DNA from 2 places in the Variovorax sp. AC103 genome. Region 2 is predicted to be linked to the other one. Evidence: riboswitches for the same ligand, from Rfam matches in the RefSeq annotation. Region 2 holds a riboswitch; the other holds the start of a gene.

Region 1 (4,186 bases), on a different contig from region 2:
GCGTAGTGCGGCAGGTAGGCCTCGAAGGTGGTCGGCGAAGGCGCGAACAGCACCGCCATCGCCTCGGGCGTGGGCGGCGGCAGGGCCGGGTTGCCGGTGCTCGACATGATGCTGGTGAACGACAGCATCCGGTGCGCATGGTGAATGCACAGCTCCTGCCCGATGGCGCCGCCCATGGAGGCGCCCACGACGTGGGCGCGCGCGATGCCCAGCGCGTCGAGCAGCCCGACGCAGTCGCCGGCCATGTCGCGCAGGGTGTAGGGCACCTGCAGCGGCCGGCCGGCCATGGCCTGGTGCATCAGCAGCTGGATGTCGGGCACGCCGAGCTCGGTCAGGTAGCTCGAGTGGCCGATGTCGCGGTTGTCGAAGCGGATCACGCGATGGCGGCCGGCTTCGGCGAGCCGCGCGCAAAACGCGTCGTCCCAGGCGACCATCTGGGCGCCGAGGCCCATGACCAGCAGCAGCGGCGTGGCGGCCGGGTCGCCGAAGCTGTCCCAGGCGAGTTCGATGCCGTTGACGCGCGTGCGCCGCTCGACCGGTGGCGGGGCTGCTGCTGGGGGCATGGCGGCGGGTTCCGGCTTACTTGCGCTGCAGCAGCTTGGTCACTTCGTCCACGTTGGACTGGATGCGCTGGCGCACCACGTCGAACGCATCGGCCTGCGACTTGGCCGCGAGGTTGGCGAGTTCCTTGATGTCGTCGATGGCGCGCTGGAACGACTGGCGGCCGAGTTCGTCGAGCTTGGCGAGGTTTTCCTTCGGGTCCTTGCCCGGCATGCCCTTGGCGGCGCTCTGCCATTCGGTGATGGCGTGCTTGATCATCTCGGTCTGCCGCTGCACCACGGTCTGCAGGCCCTGGTAGGACTTTTCGTTGGCTTCCATGACCGCCTGCAGGTCCTTGCGGCCGCTGTCCAGCAGCTTGCCGGCGCCGCCGGTCAGGTTGAGGTTCTGCAGCCGGTCGGCCATGCCCTTCAGCGGATTGAGCATGTCCGCGGCGTTCGGCATCGCCTGCTTCGCGCCGGCGGTGCTCTCGCTGCTAGAGGGGGTCTTCTTGGCGGCGGCTTTCTTGGCAGTGGCCATGGTGCGCAATCTCCTGTGTCGGGTGAACGGATGGGTGGCTGGAACCTGCCTTGCGGCCGGAGTCCCACGCCACGATACGCCGCACAGGGCCGCCCGCGCCTGTCGCCCGGACAAAAAATCCTGCGGGGTTTCCCTCGGATGCGGGGCGACCGCCCCGCGTGCCGTTTACATCGGTGGCGCGAAGCCGTCGCGCCCGGCCGTGACGCGCAGCGCCGTGGGCGTGCCGTTCTTTTCCTGCGCATTCACCATCACCTTGGCGCCGGGCACGAGCAGTGCGTCGGTGCCGGGGCGGAAGGTGACCACCGGAGCGTCGGGCGGCACGATGACGGTCTTCTCGCCGCCCTTGTAGGTCAGGCGCATCTGCTGCCCGCCGCGCACCGACTTCGGCGCCGCGGCCAGGTCGGCGACGGTGGCGTTGGTCATCGTGCTGTCGGGCATCAGGTCCCAAGGCCTGTGGCCTTCACCCGTGCCGCGCGCGGCCTCGGGGAACACCACCACTTCGATCGCCTTCTGGGTGCCGTCGGGCTGCGGCATGGCGGCGGTGCCGATGAAGCTGCCGCGCTTGATGTCGGACAGCTTGATGCGGTAGACCTCCGACACCGGCATGTCGGCCGGGCGTGCGAGGCTGACGACCTCGCCGCCGCGGTCCTGAACGACGAGGGTCTTGGCGTCTACGCGCACGATGGTGCCGCGGATGCGCACCGGGTCGGCGTTCTGCGCGGCGGCAAGGACCGGGACGCTGGCCGTGGCGACGAGTGCGGCTGCGGCAAGCAGGGCCGAGGGGATTCTGGAGTGCGTGAGCGACATGGGCGGGGGCTTCCGTGGTTGGGTGCGAACCAATGTACGCCTGTGCGGCAGAACGCGCTTTCCGTGATGTGGGATACCCGAGCGATTGGCGGGCCCGGGCGCCGCGTCTACAATCCGCCGTTCCGAGGAGCGTTGCAGCGCCGTCAGGCGTGAGGCTCGGACCACATCGCAACCACGCTCATCCGCTGTTCTCGCGGTGAGTCCTTTTTCCGTCAGACCCCCGAACGCAGTGGCATCTTTCAAACCAGTTTTGGAGTTCTCATGAGCGCTGTTCTCAAGCCCACCCCCGTGTCCACCGCCGACCAGGCGATTGCCGACCTGTCCCTCGCCGCCTGGGGCCGCAAGGAAATCCGCATCGCGGAAACCGAAATGCCCGGCCTGATGGCCATCCGTGAAGAGTTCTCCAAGGCGCAGCCGCTCAAGGGCGCGCGCATCACGGGTTCGATCCACATGACCATCCAGACGGCCGTGCTGATCGAGACGCTGCAAGCCCTGGGCGCCGAAGTGCGCTGGGCCTCGTGCAACATCTTCTCGACGCAGGACCACGCCGCCGCCGCCATCGCCGCCGCCGGCACGCCGGTGTTCGCCATCAAGGGCGAGTCGCTCAAGGACTACTGGGACTACACCCACGCCATCTTCGACTTCGGCCCCAAGGGTTCGAAGGGCGAAGGCCCGAACATGATCCTGGACGACGGCGGCGACGCCACGCTGCTGATGCACCTGGGCCAGCGCGCCGAGAAGGACCTGGGCGTGCTCGCCAACCCGACCAGCGAAGAAGAACGCATCCTCTACGCCGCCATCAAGGCCAAGCTGGCCGTGGACGGCACCTGGTACACCCGCAAGGCCGCCGAGATCATCGGCGTGACCGAGGAAACGACCACCGGCGTGCACCGCCTGAACGAGATGTCCGCCAAGGGCACGCTGCAGTTCCGCGCCATCAACGTGAACGACTCGGTCACCAAGAGCAAGTTCGACAACCTGTACGGCTGCCGCGAATCGCTGGTGGACGGCATCAAGCGCGCGACCGACGTGATGATCGCCGGCAAGGTGGCCTGCGTGGCCGGCTACGGCGACGTGGGCAAGGGCTCGGCCCAGGCACTGCGCGCACTGAGCGCCCAGGTGTGGGTGACCGAGATCGACCCGATCAACGCCCTGCAGGCCGCCATGGAAGGCTACAAGGTCGTGACCATGGAGTACGCCGCCGACAAGGCCGACATCTTCGTGACCACCACCGGCAACAAGGACGTCATCACGCACGACACCATGGCCGCCATGAAGGACCAGGCCATCGTCTGCAACATCGGCCACTTCGACAACGAGATCGACGTCGCGTCGATCGAGAAGTACGAGTGGGAAGAAATCAAGCCGCAGGTCGACCACATCACCTTCCCGGACGGCAAGAAGATCATCCTGCTGGCCAAGGGCCGCCTGGTGAACCTGGGCTGCGGCACGGGCCACCCGAGCTTCGTGATGTCGTCGTCGTTCGCCAACCAGACCATCGCCCAGATCGAGCTGTTCACCAAGCCCGACGCCTATGAAGCCGGCAAGGTCTACGTGCTGCCCAAGCACCTCGACGAAAAGGTGGCGCGCCTGCACCTGAAGAAGGTCGGCGCCATGCTGACCGAGCTGACCGACTCGCAGGCCGCCTACATCGGCGTGAGCAAGAACGGCCCGTACAAGCCCGACACGTACCGTTATTGATAGCGCAATGAAAAACCTCCGTGCTTCGCACTGCGGTGCGAGCTTGCTTGGGGCGGCCCGGCGCTTCGCTCATGCGCGCTGATCAACTGTTGGTGGAGCGCGGCATGGCCGCGTCGCGTTCGCAGGCCGTGCGGCTCATTGCCGGCGGCATGCGCTGGCGCGACGCGGGCACGAGCGACGCGTGGCGCCCGGTCGTCAAGAACAAGGACGAAGTGCCCGAATCGGCCGAGCTCGAGCTCGCCGATGCGGCCGAGGCCCGGTATGTGTCGCGCGGCGGGCTCAAGCTCGAAGGCGCGCTCGCGGTGAGCGGCGTCGACCCGGCCGGCAAGCTGTGCCTCGACGTGGGCCAGTCGACCGGCGGCTTCACCGATTGCCTGCTGCAGCGCGGCGCTGCGAAGGTGGTCGGCGTCGACGTCGGCCACGGGCAGCTGCATGCGAAGTTGCGCGAGGACGCGCGCGTGGTGGCCATCGAGGGTGTCAATGCGCGTGCGCTGTCGGCGGACGACCTGCATGAAGACGGTGACGAGGACGCAGAGCCCGAGGCGTCCGAGCAGCCCGCCGATCCGCGTTTTGACCTGATCGTCGGCGACCTGTCGTTCAT
Region 2 (4,186 bases):
CTTGGGCACGGGGGGCGTGTAGTTCGACCAGTCGATGGGCGTCTTGTTGGCGCGCACCTTGGCCAGCGGCCACAGCGGCACCTGCTTCTTGTTGGCGTGCTGGGTGCGCACCTTGTCGTAGTCGGCGTTGATCTCGTCGATGTAGGCCGCGGCCTGGTCGGACAGCAGGCTCTGCGCCACGCTCACGCTGCGCGAGGCGTCGGGCACGTAGACCACGGGGCCCTCGTAGTGCGGCGCGATCTTCACGGCCGTGTGCACGCGGCTGGTGGTGGCGCCGCCGATCATGAGCGGAATCTTCCTGATGCGGAAATGGTCGTCGCGCTGCATCTCGCCGGCCACGAACTGCATCTCTTCCAGGCTCGGCGTGATCAGGCCCGACAGGCCCACGATGTCCGCGCCCTCGACCTTGGCGCGCGCCAGGATCTCGTGGCACGGGACCATCACGCCCATGTTCACCACTTCGAAGTTGTTGCACTGGAGCACGACGGTGACGATGTTCTTGCCGATGTCGTGAACGTCGCCCTTGACGGTGGCGATGATGATCTTGCCCTTGGTGCGCACGTCGCGGCCCGCCGCCTCGTCACGCAGCTTTTCTTCCTCGATGTAGGGGAGCAGGTGGGCCACGGCCGACTTCATGACGCGCGCCGACTTCACCACCTGCGGCAGGAACATCTTGCCGGCGCCGAACAGGTCGCCCACGATGTTCATGCCGTCCATGAGCGGCCCTTCGATCACGTGCAGCGGACGGCCGCCCTTGGCCAGGATCTGCTGGTAGGCCTCTTCGGTGTCTTCGACGATGAAGTCGGTGATGCCGTGCACCATCGCGTGCGACAGCCGCTGGTTGACGTGCACCGGGTTGTCGGGCGTGCCGCGCCATTCGAGGCGCTTGCTTTCGTCCTTGGCGCCGCTCTTGGCGGTTTCGGCCACTTCGACGAGGCGTTCGCCGGCGTCAGGGCGGCGGTTGAGCACCACGTCTTCCACGCGCTCGCGCAGCGTGGGCTCCAGGTCGTCGTACACGCCCACCATGCCCGCGTTGACGATGCCCATGTCCATGCCCGCCTGGATGGCGTGGTACAAAAACACGGTGTGGATGGCCTCGCGCATCGGGTCGTTGCCGCGAAAGCTGAAGCTCACGTTGCTCACGCCGCCCGACACCTTGGCGCCCGGCAGGTTCTGCTTGATCCAGCGCACCGCGTTGATGAAGTCGACCGCGTAGTTGTCGTGCTCCTCGATGCCGGTGGCAATGGCGAAGATGTTGGGGTCGAAGATGATGTCTTCCGGCGGGAAGCCCACCTCGTCGACCAGGATGCGGTAGGCCCGCTCGCAGATCTCGACCTTGCGCGCGTAGGTGTCGGCCTGGCCCTTCTCGTCGAACGCCATGACAACCGCGGCGGCGCCGTAGCGGCGCACCAGCTTGGCCTCGTGCTTGAACTTGTCGACCCCCTCCTTCATGGAGATGGAGTTGACGATGCCCTTGCCCTGGATGCAGCGCAGGCCGGCCTCGATGACGTCCCACTTCGAGCTGTCGACCATCACCGGCACACGCGCGATGTCGGGCTCGCTGGCAATCAGGTTCAGGAAGCGGACCATGGCGGCCTTGCTGTCGAGCATGGCCTCGTCCATGTTGATGTCGATCACCTGGGCGCCGTTCTCGACCTGCTGGCGCGCGACGGCCAGGGCCTCTTCGAACTGGCCGTTCAGGATCATCCGCGCGAAGGCCTTGGAGCCGGTGACGTTGGTGCGCTCGCCGATGTTGACGAACAGCGTGCCCTCGCCGATGGCGACCGGTTCGAGGCCGGACAGCTTCATGGGCGGGGGCGCCAGGGGCGCGGAATCGGGGGTAGCTGGAGCGGAAATCTGGGACATGGCCTCACCTGCGGAAGAGTCGAACAGGCGAGCGTCGTTGTCGCCCCAAGCCTGACGGCCGGCCTGTGAGGCCCACCGCTGCAACGCTCCTTGGGAAGGGCCGCATTTTAGGGCGATTCGAATGGGGCCGGGGAAAACCCCAGTTCCCGGCTTCGCCCGCGTCCAACTCGTTCAACGACACCGGGCGCCCGCGGCCGAGCAGTGCCTTGGCCATGCGCGCTGCCGGCCGCGAAGGCCGGCCCGCATGGCGACTAAGTAAGCGCCGGCTTATGCCGGTTGTGGCTCGCCCATTGCGGACGCCGGCAGGCCGAACACCCGGTCGAAGGCCCAGTTGAAGACGAAGGTGTAGACCAGGAAGAACACCACCAGGCCCAGGTCCATCACCAGCGCCTGCCAGAGCGACACGCCCAGGCCCCAGGCGAACATCGGCACCAGGAAGGCGATCAGCCCGCCCTCGAAGCCGATGGCATGGGCGATGCGGCGGCGCACGCTGCGCCCGCGCACGGCCTGGCGCGATTCCCAGCGCTCGAACAGCGCGTTGAAGACCAGGTTCCAGATCACCGCGATGACCGAGGCGCCTACCGCCAGCATGCCCGAATGGCCGAGCCCGGCGTCCGTCATCAAGGCCAGCCCCGCGCTGGCCGCGACGATGGCGATGCCCTCATAAAGGCTGATGTAGACGATGCGACGTTGAATGCCCTGCATGACTTCTTCTCTTGGTTGGTGACTGCGATGACTGGACTTTATGTGTCATTCGCTGATATAAAAAGTTAACTTGTTTCAGGTTTATTGATAGGTCGAGCGCCAATGGCTTTCTCCAGTGACAACGTAGAGGTCTTTCTGGCCGTGATCGACCACGGCTCCTTCTCGGCGGCGGCGCGGGCGCTGCGCAAGGTGCCGTCGGCCGTGAGCATGGCCATCGCCAACCTGGAGGCGGAGCTCGACCTGCCGCTGTTCGACCGCAGCGGCCGCGAGCCCCAGCCCACGCCCGCCGCACGCTCCCTGGAGCCCCAGGCGCGGCTGCTGGCCTCCCAATTGCGGCAACTGCAGGTCCAGGCGCTGGCGCTCACGCAGGGGCTGGAAGACCGGCTCACGCTGGCCATCGCGCCCGAGCTGCTGGCCGCCCCCTGGAGCGGCCCGCTGGCCGAGCTGGCACGCGAGCACCCGCTGCTGCAGGTCGAGGTGCTGGCCGCGCCGCAGGCCGATGCGCTGGCACTGCTGCACAGCGGCCGCGCGCAGCTGGCCCTGGTGTTCGAGCGCCCCAGCCTCGACGGCCGCGAAGGCTTTCAGGAGGTGGGCAGCGACCTGATGGTGGCGGTCATTGCGCCCGACCACCCCGTGCTCGCCACCAACGGCGGCCGGCTGCGCGAGGACCACCTGACGAACACCCGGCAGATCGTCGTGGCCGGGCGCGACCTGACCACCAGCGACCCGAGGTTCGTGTTCGCGCGCCACGTCTGGCGCACCGACAACGCGCTGGCCGCGCTGAGCCTCATTACCGCCGGGCTGGGCTGGGGCTGGCTGCAGCGCAATTTCGCCAAGCCGCACGTGGCGGCCGGCGCGCTGATCGAGATTCCGTTCGAGAACCTCAGCAACGGGCTGGACCTGTGGGTCGACGTGGTCTGGTCGCGAGAGCGGCCGCTCGGGCTGGGCGCGCAGCGCTTCGTGGCGCTGATTGCGCGCAACCGCCAGGCGGCGGGGGAGTGCGGCGTGAAGACCGGCGGGCTCTAGCGCCCGGGTGCGTCACCGGCCGTGGCCGCCGCCATGGCCCCCGCCGTGCCCGCCGCCACCGTGGCCGCCGCCTCCCGGCCCGCCACCGTGCGGGCGCCCACCGCCGCCACCCGGGTGCGGCCTGCCCGGCGGCGGTCCGGGGCGAAAGCCCGGCTGCGGCCGGGGCAGCCTGAACCCGGGGTCGGCCGGCGGGCGAAACCCCGGCGCCGGCGGGGGACGAAACCCCGGCGCTGGCGGCGGGCGAAAGCCCGGGCCTGGTGGCCGGAACCCCGGCCCGGGCTGCCACGGATGCGGCTGCCACCCCGGCCTGACCGGCGGCGGCGGACGCCAGCCCGCCACCGGCGGCGGTGGCCGATTTCCCCACCAGCGCCGGTCGCCGTACCAGGGCCGGTCGCGGTAGTAGTTTGCCCAGTAGCTGCCGATCGCGAAGCCGACGATCGGCACCCCGATCACCGCGCCGTAGGTGGCCAGCGGCACGCGTTGGTCTTGGTAGCCGTAGTCGAGGTTGCGCGACCAGACCCAGCCGCGCCCGCCGTCGGGCAGCACCACGTCGCACCAGCCGTAGCCATTGGTGCAGCCGACCACCTCG

Evidence for each region. A riboswitch is a leader RNA that binds a small molecule or an ion and turns the genes downstream of it on or off. The one in region 2 is predicted to bind S-adenosylhomocysteine.
Region 1: it holds a riboswitch for S-adenosylhomocysteine, as region 2 does, so the genes downstream of both, ahcY (adenosylhomocysteinase) here and metH (methionine synthase) in region 2, are expected to answer to the same signal.

The regions. Positions count from the first base shown of each region.
Region 1 is NZ_CEEDFC010000018.1:112,381-116,566, reverse strand. Features, by position in the region: gene AC0IYU_RS24190 (alpha/beta fold hydrolase) at 1-563, opposite strand, end outside; gene phaP (TIGR01841 family phasin) at 580-1,077, opposite strand; gene AC0IYU_RS24180 (hypothetical protein) at 1,243-1,884, opposite strand; S-adenosyl-L-homocysteine riboswitch at 2,003-2,071, shown strand; gene ahcY (adenosylhomocysteinase) at 2,146-3,585, shown strand; gene AC0IYU_RS24170 (TlyA family RNA methyltransferase) at 3,657-4,186, shown strand, end outside.
Region 2 is NZ_CEEDFC010000003.1:391,230-395,415, forward strand. Features, by position in the region: gene metH (methionine synthase) at 1-1,809, opposite strand, end outside; S-adenosyl-L-homocysteine riboswitch at 1,889-1,964, opposite strand; gene AC0IYU_RS06500 (PACE efflux transporter) at 2,134-2,571, opposite strand; gene AC0IYU_RS06505 (LysR family transcriptional regulator) at 2,674-3,597, shown strand; gene AC0IYU_RS06510 (SH3 domain-containing protein) at 3,610-4,186, opposite strand, start outside.